Regions from separate parts of the Bradyrhizobium sp. USDA 3240 genome, predicted to be linked through region 1. Evidence: riboswitches for the same ligand, from Rfam matches in the RefSeq annotation. Region 1 holds a riboswitch; the other holds the start of a gene.

Region 1 (7,307 bases):
GCCGGCTTCCTGTTCCAGCCGCAACTGATCACGATCGCCAACAAGAAGCTGAAGGGCGTCTGGAAGGACGTGCCGCAGTTCGAGAATGATTTCTCGACCTGGGTTTGGGAGTAACTTGCGAGTAACTTGGGAGTAACTTGGGAGTAACCCGGGAGCAGGCGATCGCGCCGGCGGAGAGCAATGGCCTCAGCCGGCGCCGCACCTCGCGCGTCGCTGCCGCTTGACGCTTAGTCTCATTTTGCGTGCTGCGCCTGCGAAGGCGAATGTGTCCGGCGATGCGCGAGGACGTCGGAAGCCACCGATATTGCTTACATTGATGCAAGCCCGCGGTCGCAGCACTTCAGGCGCGCGAACGCATGCGGTTCCGGCTTCGCATTGAGCGCATCGGTTGTCTTTGTGAACGACAGCGCTAACATGGAACCCGTCCATCGATACCTGTCGTTGTCTTTTTTGATCACCTATTGCAGCGCAACCAAGGCCACCACGGTACGCGCTGGCTACGCCAGGCCTCGAGGGGGAAGTAGCAAACACCATCCCTGATACTGCAACCAAGAAATAACGGGGGAGACTATGTACGTGAAAGGGCTTGCGGCATTTGCCGCAGCGGTCGGCGTTGGCCTGTTGTCCGGTGCCGCCATCGCACAAGAAGTCAAGCAGGAGAAGCAGTCGGTCCTTGGGAACGCCAATGTGCCTCCGGTGACCCAGGAGCAGCTCAACGCCGCTGACAAGAACGCCAAGGACTTCCTGCTCACCAACGGAAATTACGCCCAGACGCGGTTTTATCCAGGCAAGCAGATCAGCCGGGACAATGTGAAGAACCTGCACGTCGCCTGGATTTTCCAGACCGACGGCAAGGAGTCGCTCGAGACATCGCCGATCGTGGTCGACGGCGTGATGTATGTCACGACGTCGTTCAGCCATGTCTATGCGCTCGACGCCAAGACCGGCCAGCAGCTCTGGCACTATGCCCACAAGATGGGCCCGATCACCGTCTATTGCTGCGGTCCCAACAATCGCGGCGTCCAGGTGCTCGGCGACCGGGTCTATCTGGCGACGCTGGATTCCAAGCTGATGGCGCTGAATGCCAAGACCGGCGAGGTGGTCTGGACCACCAACATCGCCGATCCCGAGCTCGGCTACAGCGAGACGATGGCGCCGACCGTGGTCAAGGACAAGGTGCTGATCGGCACCAATGGCGGCGAATACGGCATCCGCGGCTTCGTGCGCGCCTACGACGCCAAGACCGGCAAGCAGCTCTGGAATTTCAACACCATTCCGGAGAACTCCGTCGGCGTCTGGGCGACCAAGGATGCCACCGGCCGCGACATGCATCGCAATATCCAGGCCGAGAAGGACGTGCTCGCCAAGATCGGCGATCCCTATGCCAAGCTCGGCGGCGGCGTGTGGCAGAACCCGTCGGTCGATCTCGCAACCAACCGGATCTACTTCGTCGTCGGCAATCCGTCGCCCGACCTCGACGGCTCGAACCGGCCCGGCGACAACCTCTACACCAACTCGCTGGTCTCGCTCGATCTCGACACCGGCAAGTATGTCTGCCACTTCCAGTATATCGCCCATGACGTCTGGGATCTCGACGCGGTCAGCCCGACGGTGCTGGTCAACGTCAAGGACAAGGACGGCAAGACGATTCCCGGTGTTATCCATGCCGGCAAGACCGGGCACATCTATGTGCACGATCGCAAGGACTGCAGCCTGATCCGCTTCTCCGAGGCGATGGTGCCGCAGGAGAACATGTGGGTGCTGCCGACCAAGGAAGGTGCGCGCATGCTGCCCGGCGCCAATGGCGGCGTCGAATGGTCGCCGATCGCGACCGATCCGGGACAGGAGCTGGCCTACGCCATCAACCTGCACCAGCCGATGACCTACCACGTCGAAAGCTCCGCCTATCCGAACGGCAAGCTGTGGCTGGGCGGCGCCTTCAAGGTGATCCCGAGCGAGAAGCAGTCGGGCAACATCACCGCGGTGAACTACAACACCGGCAAGATCAAATGGCAGGTCAAGACGCCCGAGCCGATGATCGGCGGCATCCTCGCCACGGCCGGCGGCCTGGTGTTCACCGGTGAAGGCAACGGCAAGTTCGCGGCCTACAATTCGTCGAGCGGCAAGGAGCTGTGGAGCTTCCGCGCCGGCGCCGGCGTCAACGCGCCGCCGTCGAGCTACATGATCGGCGGCAAGCAATATGTCGTGGTCGGTGCCGGCGGAAACACCCAGCTCGACTACAAGCGCGGCAACAACATCATCGCCTTCACGCTCGACTGAGCCGAGACGGGATGCATAATCGCACGTGCAAGCATTGGCGGGACCGGTTCGGTCCCGCCTTCGCTTTGTTTGATGAAAGTTCTAACCGCGTCATTGCGAGCGAAGCGAAGCAATCCATCGTGTCACCTATGCGGAAGCATGGATTGCTTCGTCGCTATCGCTCCTCGCAATGACGCAGGTGGACGGATACTGCGCCTTAGGATGAGCAGATGCTTGGTAAATTGATGATGTGCGGCGCCGCGCTGCTGCTGATTGCGGCGCATGCGCGCGCGGAGACGATCGAGGAGAAGGTGCAGGTCTGCACTGGTTGCCACGGCGAGGACGGCAAGCCCGTCGACAAGACCATTCCGACGATCTGGGGCCAGCAGGCCGGCTATCTCTATATCCAGCTCCGCGATTTCAAGCGCGGCGATCGCAAGAGCGAGATCATGCAGCCGATCGCGACCCAGTTCGAGCGCGACGACATGCTGGCGATCGCGGAATATTTTTCGCAGAAGCCGTGGCCGAATCTCGGCCAGCCGAGCGCGCCCAAGGACGTCGCAGCGAAGGCACTCAGCGCCAGCGCTTCGGTCGGTTGCCCGGCCTGCCACCTCGATCGCTTCCAGGGCGACGGCACGGTGCCGCGGCTCGCCGGGATGGGACGGGACTACCTCGCCAAGACCATCGCCGATTTCCGCACCCGCGCCCGCGGCAACAATCCCGGCATGTCGGACCTCATGATAGCGACGTCGCCGGACGACCTCGACGCGCTGGTGGACTACCTGGCGGGGTTGTAGCGGCGGGCAGGTTGACCCTCACGCGCGCGCAGGGCTGTCGCATATGCGTTTTTGGCGGTCGGGTCGGGCGCGAGCGCCCGACCCCGTTCCGCGTATCTGAGCGTCAAAGTTCCGGTCAGTTCGGTCGAGACCCGGACACCACGCCTGGAACAGGAAAAGCTCGGCACATCTCGATGCACTCCGACCTGAGACGCGCGAGGATCGCATCGTCTCCGTTCGCCTGCAGAGCCCCCGCAATGAACTCGCCGATACGGCGCATTTCGGAATCTCCCATGCCACGCGTGGTCGCTGCCGGTGTCCCAATTCGAATACCGCTTGGCCTGAGCGGCGGACGCGGATCGTCTGGAATAACTTGCTTGTTTGTGGTGATGGCGATGGCATCGAGCACGTCCTCGGCTGCTCGCCCGTCCAGCCCGACGGACGCTATCGTATCGACGACCATCATGTGATTGTCCGTCCCGTCCGTGACCAGCTTCATCCCGCGTTCCATCAGCGCGCCGGCAAGAACCTTCGCGTTGCGCAGAACCTGTCGCGCGTAAAGCTGGAAATCCGAGGTCGCCGCCTTCTTGAGCGTCACGGCAGTCCCGGCCACGACGTTCATGTGAGGTCCGCCCTGCAACCCGGGAAAGACGGAAGCATCGATCCGACCGGCATTTTCCTTCCGGCACAGGATGATCCCGCCGCGGGGGCCGCGCAGTGTCTTGTGGGATGTCGTCGTCATGACGTCGAAGCCGGCATCAAGCGGATTGCGCATGACATTCGCGGCAACCAACCCTCCATAGTGGCTCACGTCAGCCATCGTGAGCGCGCCAACTTCGTCGGCGATATTCTTGAACGCCGCATAGTCCAGGTCGCGCGGATAGGAGCTGTAGCCGCACAACACCATCTTCGGACGCGCTTCACGCGCAATCGCGCGCAGTCCATCGAAATCTATCGCGCCGTTTGACGGTGCCGTCTTGTAGCGAACGAAGTTGAACAAACGCCCCATGTGGGACACCGGCGCGCCGTGGGTGAGATGACCGCCGTGGGACAGGTCCATGGCGAGGATCGTGTCGCCGGGCTGCAACAGGCTGAGGTAGACGGCCTGATTCATCGGTGATCCGGAAAGCGGCTGAACGTTGGCGTGCTCGGCACGAAAAAGCGAGCAGGCCCGCTGGCGTGCGAGGTTCTCGACGTCGTCCGTATACTGCTGGCCGCCGTAGTATCTGCGTCCCGGATATCCCTCGGAGTATTTATTGGTGAAGACCGATCCGAGCAGTTCAAGCACCTCCGGATAGGTGTAATTCTCGGACGGAATCAGTTCGACGCCGTCCTGTTGACGGCGCTCTTCCCCGACAAGGGCAGCGGCGATCTCTTGATCGTTGATGGACAGTTCGTTGCGAAACGACGGCATGATCGGGCTCCTCAACACGCTGTTTTTCCAGCAGATTGGTTGCCCAGGCGATCGGCGTCGGAACCCTTCGCGCTTCCCCGTGGTCTATTCCACGTTAGCTCGCCAGTCGCGCGATAGGACGAATGAGCACGGAGACTCTTCGCAAAGGAGAATTTAGCCGACCTGCGGACCTTCCGCAACCAATGAGTCCATCGCGTCAAGCTTCAGCGCGGCGTCAGCTCCTCGCGCAGCGCGGACAGGATCGTGAGATCGGCGGCGTGCTTGCCGGCCTTGTCGGCCAGCGCCGCATCGGCGCCGTGGGCGAGCAGCGCCTTCGCGATCGCCGGGTGGTTGCCTTCGGCGGCGATCATCAGCGCCGTGCGTCCGCGCGCGTCGCGATCGTCGACCCTGGCGCCTGCGTCCAGCAGATACGCGACGACCTCGAGCGCCTGCGCCTCCGGCACGGTCTCATCCGGTCCGGCCGCCCACATCAGCAGCGTGAGGTCGTTGGCGTAGCGCGTGTTGATGTCGATATCGAGTGCGAGCAGCTGCTTGACGATGCCGAGCTGGCCGCCGGCGGCCGCATACACGACCGGCGGCTTGCCGGTGTCGTCGGCCTTGCGGCCGTCGGCGCCGTGCGCCAGCAGCATGCGCACCACCATGTCCCGGCCGGCATAGGCGGCGGCCGCGACCGCCGAAGCGCCGCTGCGTCCGGTGAGATTGACGTCGGTGCCGCGATCGATCAGCCGCTGCACGATCGCGACATGGCCGCGCTCGGCGGCAAGATACAGCGCGGTCGATCCCGCGAGGTTGCGCGCATCGACCGGCGCACCGCGGGCCAGCAGCAGGTCGACCATGTCGAGATGGCCGGAGCGGGCGGCATGGCTCAGCGGCCTTGCGCCGAGCCGGTCCCGCGCATCGACCGAAGCGCCGCCATCGAGCAGCGCGGTGGCGAGGTTTATGCAATCGGCATTGGCGGCCGAGAATAGCGTCAGCGAGATCTCGACTGCGCTGAGCTGGGCCTTGTCGGTTTCGTATTTGCGGGTCAGCTCGCGGCAGCGTGCCGGGTCGGCCGCAGCAGAGCTGCTGTGAGCGTGGCCCGCAACAAACAGCGCGGCGAGGGCGATGCGGCGATACAAGACGTGTCCTCCGTATGGCCTGCTGACAGGTCAGCCATTTGGATTGAGCGTCGCATGATCCTTGGATGCTGCCAAGCCGCGCAGCGATTTTGAAGCCGCGCAGCGAAGTCGAGCCGCGCGGCGACGGGATGCCGCGCGGCGTTATCCAGCTCTAGCCGGTCTGCCCGGTGCTCGCATTCGCAACGGCGCGCGCGACATTGGCGATCACCTCGTTGCACTTCTCCATCGGAGCACTTGCCCCGGTCAGGTAGACCGTCACCACGATCGGCTTGCGGCCGGGCGGCCAGAACACGCCGATGTCGTTATAGGTGCCGCGATCGCCGGTGCCGGTTTTGTCGCCAACCCGCCAATCCCGCGGCACGCCGGCGCGCAGCCTCGTGTCGCCGGTCTTGTTGGCGACCATCCAGTCGACGAGTTTCTGGCGCGAGGCGGGTTGCAGGACATCGCCGATCGCCACGCGCTGCAAGCTTTTCAGCATCGCAACCGGGCTCGTGGTGTCGCGCAGATCGCCCGGCACGGCTTCATTCAGCGCCACCTCCCAGCGATCGAGGCGGCTGACATTGTCGCCGATGGTGCGGAAGAAGCTGGTGAAGCCGGCAGGCCCGCCGATCTCGCGCAGAAGCAGGTTGGCGGCGGTATTGTCGCTGAGCGTGATGGCGGCCTCGCAGAGTTCGGACAGCGTCATGCTCGATCCGACGTGTTGCTTGGCCACCGGCGCGTAGGCCAAGATATCCTTGGCCTCAACCTGCACGCGCTGGTCGAGGCTGGATTCGCCGCGGTCGACCCGGTGCAGCACCGCGGCCGAAGCCAGCGCCTTGAAGGTGCTGCACATCGGGAACCGCTCGTCACCGCGCCGGCTCGCGCGCAATCCGGTCTCCATGTCGAGCGCGGCGACGCCGAGCCGGCCGCTGGTCGCGAGCTCAATGCGTGCAAATTCTTCCTGCAGCCGCTTTGCCGGCTCGCCTGGTCCCGCCGCCGCGCTCTGTCCTGCTACGGCGCTCTGTCCTGCTACGGCGCTCTGTCCTGCCGCGGCGCCTGGCCGCGGCAAAGTGCAGGAAACCGCAAGGCCCAGCGCGCGCAATCCGAATGTCCGTCTCGTCAGCATTTCTCGTCTCCGTTGGCGGCGCGAACCTGCCGGGCGGCGTGACGGAGCACAAACAATCATTTATACAACGAGGCATGAGGAAAACTTGGTCATGACGCCATGCGCCGGCACCTCCCGCTGAACGCGCTACGCGCCTTCGAGGCCTCCGCGCGGCTGTTGAGCTTCACCCGCGCGGGGCTGGAGCTGCGCGTGACGCAGACTGCGATCAGCCACCAGGTCAAGCAGCTCGAGGATACGCTCGGCGCGAGCCTGTTCCGCCGCCTGCCGCGCGGACTGGTGCTCACCGACGAAGGGCTGGCGCTGCTGCCGGTGCTGTCAGACGCGCTCGAACGGATCGGTGCGGCGATCGACCGCATCGAGGCCAAGGGCACGCGCGAGGTCGTCACCGTCGGCTGCGTCACGACGTTTGCGACCGGATGGCTGCTGCAGCGGGTCGATCGCTTCAAGCGCGCGCATCCCTATATCGACCTGCGCCTGCTCACCAACAACAACCGCGTCGACATCGCGGGCGACGGGCTCGATCTTGCGCTGCGCTTTGGCGACGGCTCCTGGCATGGCACCGAGGCGATCCACCTGCTGTCCGCGCCGCTCTCGCCGGTGTGCTGCGCTGACGTGGCGGGCCGATTGCGCAAGCC
Region 2 (7,307 bases), 1.9 Mb from region 1:
AGCTCAGGCTTGCCGCCGCTTCATTGCGCCGATGCCGAGGAACGATCCGTTGACGGACGGATACTGGCTGATGAATTCGAACGCATCGAAGCCAGGTGCCTCGAATTCCTTCAGCGCCTTCCAGAGCAACGTCGTATCCGGACAGGCCTGGGAGTGGATGTCGTGATGCACGATGATGCTGGCGTGAGAGCGCACCAGCAGGTGATCCTGCAGCGCACCGCGCAGGCTGTGATCGCCGTCGATGAAAACGAAGTCGGGCCTCAGCCGATCGACATGGGCGGCGACCAGCGGTGAGGTTGAAAAGTCCTGTATGTAGACCGGCTCGATGGATGCCTGCTCCTGCAGCAGATCGAAATAGGTCGAGATGAAGGGCGTCGGCGCGATCGGATCGAGTGCGATCACGGTCTTGAGATCGGCGCCGCTGTGCCTCAGCCACTCCGCAACCAGGATGAACATGCCGCCCCAGCGGCAGCCGATTTCCATGTAGGAGGAAATGCCGGACGCGTTGCGCGCAAGCCAGGCCAGATACGGCGCGAGCTGGCTCGGATACTGCCAGAGGTGGAGGCCCCTGCCGAAATACGGCGCAAGCTCCGGCGGCTGCTCACGCAGAAGCTCATCGTTGAGGCCAAGCGCAGGGATGAATTCCCTTTCGAGGAATTCCACGTCCAGCCGCTGAGCCGGGGTCAATGCCGCGATGGTGCCGATCGTCTCACGAACGAACGGCGCAAGATCGGCGAAACGCTGGTACCGGTCGGCTGGAGCAAACTGGGCGTTGAGCATCGGCGCAATCACACGGACGGCTGGAGGGACACGCGGAGACTCCGGTCGTCGCGCCTCCAATGATTGAACGGATGGGACATCCGTCTCGGGCGCAGAATCTTGCAGCCGGCCTCAAATAGTCCGGCCGGCACGAACCGTTGCTGCGCTGCCCTCACCCGCTCGGGATCTTCCGGCGCACGGCCTCCACGCCGGCATCGGTGACGCGATATTTCCGCCCCATCTCCGGCAGGATCCAGCCTTTCTCGATCATTCCGGCAATGGTGCTCGGGCCGACACCCGCGGGAAACGGCCGGCGATGTCGGATCGCGTCGATCGCGACCCGCTCCAGATGGGTGGCGACATGCGAGGGGCGCGCGCGAAACGCCTTGGCCATAATGAGGACCGACAGCACCTCGGCGCGCCGGCGCACGGCCGATGCGCTGCGGGTCAGTTCGTTGCTGATCTCGAGAGCGTTCTTGCCGGCCCTGGCGAGTTCTCTGAGCCTCTCGTCCTCGTCAGAGCTCCAGCGCCGCACGATCCCCATCTGGCCCTCACCGCCTGGATACCCATCTCGAACCGATGCATACGCAGGCGGCGCTGATTTGCCATGTGACTTTCGACACCTCTTGATGTGACGTTGGAGACTGTCGCCATCAAGAAGGCCGATTGCGGTGCCGCTCGATGCGGCACTCAGAGCATGATCCGATTGAATCGCTTTAGTGCTTGCTGGGTTCAAGCGTGATGAGCACGCCGGTCGGTTCGGGCTCGTGCGGCCGCAGCGACGTCAGCTCCGGATCGCTCCACTCGGCAAGGCTAACCACCTCACCGGTCTGCCCCGACATGTCGGCGCTCTGGGCGGGTTCGAGTACCTTGAGCCCGGTGGTGTCGACGAAGAATGTGTGCTCGCCGAACACGCTGTTCAGCTGCGCCACCGCCGGATGATCATCCGGAAGCACCTGCGCGTTCAGTTGCGTCATGGTCTGCTTGACTTGCGTGGAATTGAGCTTCATCCGCTGTTCCTTCTTTGTTGGTTCCGGCCTTGGATGTTTCCCTGGCTGGTTCCTCCCCGCCCGCACCCCTCGCCGGGGGCTTCGAAGTCTCGAACCGATCAGGCCACGAAACGTTCCGAGCGCGCGACGCATTGACCGCCTGCGCGCGGGTTCCAGATCCATCGCTGTGTGCAGTGTGGCCGACGCGAGGCGCAACGGCTCGCTACGTGGCAGAAGGCTTCTTCCTGGCGAGCCCTTCGAGATGCACGCGGCGCGCGGCGGATTTGCGTGCGCGCGCCCTGGTGCGGCATGCCCTGCAGCGCACGGCCTTGGTGAACACGTCGCCCTTGGCAGTCTCGTACCACCATTTCTGCTGCAACGGCGTCCAGACCTCGGCAACGCCGCAATCCTTGCAGACGAACGGCTCGGGCCGATAGGTTCCGCGTTCGACGAAATCAGGAATCGAATAGCTGTTCGTGGGTGCGAGCTGGCTCGTGACCACCGGAACCTCGTCGCGCGCCAGCGCGATCTTGTAGTCGCGCAGGCGCAGCCGTTCGGCGGCGCGTTGTGCCAGCGTGCGACGCCATTCCTCAGCCTTGTGCTGCTTGGCTTCGATCTCGCTGCGCGTCTGCTTGCTGCGCTTCACGCCCACACCATCCGTCTTGCACCGTATCGACGAATTTGCCGCCCGGCGGTCCGGCCATATCAGGACGACGTCATTGATACGCCCAGTTCGGGGCAGGCTTGCCATGGTAGCCGCAGCATTGCCGGGCGGCCAGATCGATCCGGGCAGAGGTTATGTCCGCTGCTGCTCCGCCGGCCGCATGTGGATCAGCGCATCGAGAACCAGGACAAGGACGGGGCGCTGCTCGTCGTTGACGAGCTCGGTCTTGAAGATCACGACGGCGTCGCGCCGTTCCGGTCTGACGGTGATTTTCTGGATCTGGGATTGCCCGGTGAGCGTGGCGCCCGGGCGGACAGGGCTCGGCAGACGGATCTCGAAGCTCCGCCCGACGATGCCCGCCACCTTGGTCCAGATCGCCTCCACGACGAGCCGTTGATAGATCGCGATGGTGTTGAAGCCGCTTGCGATCAGTCCGCCGAACGGGCCCGCCGCAGCCGCGACGGGATCGGTATGGATCGGCACCGGATCATATTTGCCGGCGAACTCCAGGATCTCGGCTTCGCCGATGGTGTAGGTGCCGAGCTGGAATGTCTGGCCCTCGGTGAGATCTTCCGCATACAGCATCGCCCGCCTCCGTGTGTCGCGCGACGATAGACCAATGCTGCGGGCGTTCCATTACCTCTGGGGTCACATCCAGGCACGAGACGCGCGCGGAGCCCGCCGCTCGCGCCTCGCAGCAGGCATCCCCCGCTGTTGCAGCCGGGCCGCCCGCGCCTTGGCGGCCTTCACGGTGTTCTCCATCAGGCAGGCGATCGTCATCGGGCCGACGCCGCGTGGCACCGGCGTGATCGCGCCGGCGACCTGCACCGCCTCGTCGAAGAAGACGTCGCCGCACACCGCGTAGCCGCCCTCCGGCTTCTCGACGCGCGTGGTGCCGACGTCGATGACGATGGCCTGCGGCTTGATCCAGTCGCCGCGCACGAGGGCAGCCTTCCCCACCGCGCTGACCAGGATATCGGCCTGACGGCAGATCTTGCTGATGCCGAGGGTGTGGATATGGGTCTGCGTCACGGTCGCCTGCTCCTGCAGCAACAGCGCGGCCATCGGCTTGCCCACGATATTGGAGCTGCCGATCACCACGGCATGAGCGCCGGTGAGATCCGGCCGGATCGACTTGATCAGCCTGAGGCAGCCGAGCGGCGTGCACGGCACCAAGGCATCGTCGCCGTGAAACAGCCGGCCTGCGTTCAGCGCATGCAGGCCGTCGACATCCTTCGCGGGATCGACCGCCGCCATCACGCGCAAGGCGTCGATATGCGCCGGCAGCGGCAGCTGGATCAGGATGCCGTCGATATCGTCACGCGCGTTGAGCGCATCGATCCTGGCCAGCAGATCGGCCTCGCTGGCGTCATCCGGCAGGCGTTCGACCTCGCCGCGCAGGCCAAGCCGCCCGGCCATCCTGACCTTGCTCTGCACGTAGATCTGGCTCGCCGGGTCATCGCCCACCAGCACGACCGTGAGCCCGGGGGCGCGGGGCAGCCGGTCCAGTTCGTTCGCAACCTTGTCGATGACAATTTGGGCATGTGCATGCCCGTCAAGAATGTTCGCCGTCATGGCACCTCCGTTTCGAAGCGGTGCCCAGGCGCGCGGCGTTCAGTCTCTGCGCTCCCCGATGGTGGTCCATCCAAGCGCCAGTCGCGCAGATCGCGCCGTCATAGCCGCCCGGCCCGGCAAACGCAAATCACGCTCCCTTGCGGCCGAACCGGCGACGAATTGCCCCTGCTTTGCCGGTGGATCGGTGCCGGGCAGGCCCCCTCCGGGGGTAGGATTCGGGCAGAACTTGCGATAAGCCTCGGCGCTTGCCGGGCTTTTCCGATCCCCGGCGCCATCCTTCCGGTCATCACGCCACTTCGGATATTTTCATCATGAGACATATCATCCTCGCGCTGGCGCTCCTCTGCCCGGCCGCCGCGCTTGCCCAAGGCACCGCTCCAGCCACCACGCCACCCCCCGCCGCCGACAAGCCGGCGGCGGCCCCGCAGCCGATGGTCGGCGACAAGCCGCTGGTCCAGGTCGGCAAGAAATCGGCAGCCAAGAAGGGCGAAAAGGCTGCACCGGGCAAGCCGCAATCGGTCGCGCAGAAGCTCCAGGCCTGCCAGGACATCGACGACGCCACCAAGGAGCGGCTGATGTGCTACGACGAGATCTTCAAGCCGCAGCCCAAGCCAAAAGCCGCCCCTGCCAAGGGCGTTGCCGATTGTCGGTTCGTCAAGGAAGAGGACGAGCGGCTGACCTGCTACAACGGCTTCGCCGACAAGATTCCGCGCCTGCCGCGCTAACCGGTTCCGGCCACCCGGCCGCCTACCCGCAACCGGTTACCCGCCTGATCTCGCGGACATGAAAATGCCGCCGCAAGTGTTTGCGGCGGCCTATCGATTGCCGGTTGCGGCGTGTCCTTGTCTACCAGGTGCCGAAGCCGCCGAAGAAGCCCATCCGCGGCTGCTGCTGCGCGACACGGTAAGGCTGATACATGCCGGGCTGGGCCAGCCGCATCGGCTGCTGGGAATGCGTATGGCTGCGCGCAATCTTGTGCTTCTTCGGCGCCTGCACCGGCTGCTCGGCCGGCTTCGCCTCGGCCACCACGGTGCCTTTCTGTGCGTCAGCCTTCTCCGGCGGAATGAACTGGGCGAACGTGTTGCGGACGCGGGCCTGCGCCGATGCGTCGCTGGCAGCCGGCGGGGCCGCTGCGGCAACCGCGTTCACCTGCGACGGAACGAGGGTCGGCAGGTTGGTGTCGTACACCACCCGCTCCGGCAGTTTCTGGGTCGACTTGATGCGTACCATGGTCTTGCTGTCGACGCCGGGCGACGACAGGCCCTGGCTGGCGACCACGGCCTCCTGCGGTACAAAGGCATTGACGACGAACAGCAGCGCAAGCAGCACGCCACCAACGAACAGGAAATAACGCGCCACAGGCATTTTAGGTGCTCCCCCCGCGCTACGGGCGCGGTTCAACTCGACGCGACGACACCAGCCATCGCGCAACGAATTCATCGTCCGCGCATGATCACCCGGACAGACGCCATCCTGCGCTTCCGGGTCGTTCTCTAACGGTCGGCTTATTAGTTAGTTCCTGCCTGGCCGTTACGGTTCACCCGGCAAGTCAATTCCCGGTCACTTTTTCGGGATGCAGGGACTAAGCCCGACTGGCGGTCACGACGGTGCATTTCGCCTTGTTTGCGTTAACGTTTACGAACCCGATCAGCATTCGCGGATAGGTCTTGCGGCTCTTCATAGCGATGGTGTCCGGGATCAGCCGCTTGCGTTCCGTCACGGGGCTGCCGTCGCTGCGGATGAAGGCGCAGGCGATCTCGATATCCTTCACCGCGAAATCATTGGCATTGCGCACCGTCAGGGTGACCAGCACCTTCGAACCCAGCCCGCCGCGCCGCCAGGATTGCGAGGCGATCCGCAGCCGGTCCAGCGGCGATCTTTCGGTTCCGGGCTCGGACGCTTTGGCCGCCTCGGCTGGCTGCGCGGCGGTGGCCATGCCGACCGTGGCCGGTTCACCTGCCGGTGCGGCCGGCGCATCCCTAGCGGCTTGATTTGTGATTTGGGCAGGCTGCGCACCGGTCGATGCATCCCGCGCGGAGCGGATGACGGCGGAAGACGCCGGCCTGACATCCTGCTCTCCGGCATCACTCGGCTCAGGGAGCATGAACCAAGCCGCAATCCCGGCAACCGCGATCGCCGACAGCAGCAGGCTGACGCAAAGGCCGCCCTCACCGAGACGTCCGGCGGTAAGCCTTCGAAACGACGCCAAGCCGATCCGCATCGTCGTGCCCTCACCCTCGACGCCCGATCGAGCCGCCCAGCACAGAAGCCGCGGGCATCTCAGCATGCGGCATCCGGGACGGCCGCAGGTCGAGCGGCCACGCGAAACCAATCACCGACGGCCGGAATGGTTTCATTCCGGGACGACAATCTTGCGGCTGGCATCACGGAGGGATGGCATCCCAACGGGCCCCTCGCTAGATTTGCGCCGCCCGAGAGCGAGTGCCGCGCACGCAAGCGGCGCGAGAACAACGAGGAGATCGCAATGCCTGTCGTCACCTGGGACCACGTCCATCTGCGCAGTCCCGATCCCGAGGCAACCGCGACCTGGCTGCGCGACATTCTCGGCGGCGAGATCATCCGCGGCCCCGGCCGCATCGACGTCCAACTCGGCGGCGCCAAGGTGTTCATCGCGGAGGTGACGCAAGGCGACGGCGTCAACGCCCCGCCGGTGACGCCGTATCAGGGGCTCGATCATTTCGGGCTGACCGTGAAGGACATCGACGCGGTTGCGGCCGAGATCAAGGCCAAGGGCGTCGAGTTCACCAAGGAGCCGACCACGATCCGCCCCGGCGTGCGGATCTGCTTCATCCGCGGCCCGCAAGGCATCTCGATCGAACTGCTCGAGCGCGACCAGAAATACGCGTGAGCGACGACCGCTCCGCTACGTCATGCTGCCGGGCATGAAGCAGCGGATCGTCACGCCCATGTAGCTCTTGATCGGCCAGACCATGGCGCGGCCGACCCGGTTGGGCTCGGTGACCACAGCCTCGTCGGGAACATCGACCCAGGCTCCGTCGAGACGCACGCGGTAGTGCCCGTCCTTCGATTCCCAATCGACGTCGCTGACCGCGCTGCCGTCGGCATCCGAGCAGCATGGCCCTTTGCCGCTGCGCAGACCGTCGAACCATTCCTTGAGCGGCGAATTGGCGTAGCGGCCATCGGGATCGCGCGCCCGCGCGATTTGCACGGCGGCCGCCAGCACCAGCATCATCAGTCCGAGAGACACCATCACACGGCCCGCACGACGGGCCCAAGTTCCATTGGCATTGCGAGGGCGCGCCAAACGGCCGCCCGATTCAATCCAGTCTGACATGTGT

Evidence for each region. Region 1 has a riboswitch for ZMP and ZTP ahead of ACVIGA_RS12535 (serine hydroxymethyltransferase). Riboswitches for the same ligand answer to the same signal wherever they lie in the genome.
Region 2: another riboswitch for ZMP and ZTP. It lies ahead of ACVIGA_RS03250 (bifunctional 5,10-methylenetetrahydrofolate dehydrogenase/5,10-methenyltetrahydrofolate cyclohydrolase); the one in region 1 lies ahead of ACVIGA_RS12535 (serine hydroxymethyltransferase).

The regions. Positions count from the first base shown of each region.
Region 1 is NZ_JBSSGD010000002.1:2,496,556-2,503,862, reverse strand. It holds gene ACVIGA_RS12550 (ABC transporter substrate-binding protein) at 1-114, shown strand, start outside; gene ACVIGA_RS12545 (outer membrane protein assembly factor BamB family protein) at 571-2,280, shown strand; gene ACVIGA_RS12540 (c-type cytochrome) at 2,490-3,056, shown strand; gene ACVIGA_RS12535 (serine hydroxymethyltransferase) at 3,172-4,449, opposite strand; ZMP/ZTP riboswitch at 4,484-4,569, opposite strand; gene ACVIGA_RS12530 (ankyrin repeat domain-containing protein) at 4,653-5,567, opposite strand; gene bla (class A beta-lactamase) at 5,719-6,672, opposite strand; gene ACVIGA_RS12520 (LysR substrate-binding domain-containing protein) at 6,772-7,307, shown strand, end outside.
Region 2 is NZ_JBSSGD010000002.1:558,027-565,333, forward strand. It holds gene ACVIGA_RS03225 (hypothetical protein) at 4-780, opposite strand; gene ACVIGA_RS03230 (hypothetical protein) at 932-1,303, opposite strand; gene ACVIGA_RS03235 (hypothetical protein) at 1,476-1,769, opposite strand; gene ACVIGA_RS03240 (zinc-ribbon domain containing protein) at 1,972-2,394, opposite strand; gene ACVIGA_RS03245 (MaoC/PaaZ C-terminal domain-containing protein) at 2,545-2,997, opposite strand; gene ACVIGA_RS03250 (bifunctional 5,10-methylenetetrahydrofolate dehydrogenase/5,10-methenyltetrahydrofolate cyclohydrolase) at 3,061-3,987, opposite strand; ZMP/ZTP riboswitch at 4,003-4,082, opposite strand; gene ACVIGA_RS03255 (hypothetical protein) at 4,299-4,712, shown strand; gene ACVIGA_RS03260 (hypothetical protein) at 4,834-5,352, opposite strand; gene ACVIGA_RS03265 (hypothetical protein) at 5,570-5,923, opposite strand; gene ACVIGA_RS03270 (VOC family protein) at 6,473-6,856, shown strand; gene ACVIGA_RS03275 (hypothetical protein) at 6,872-7,303, opposite strand.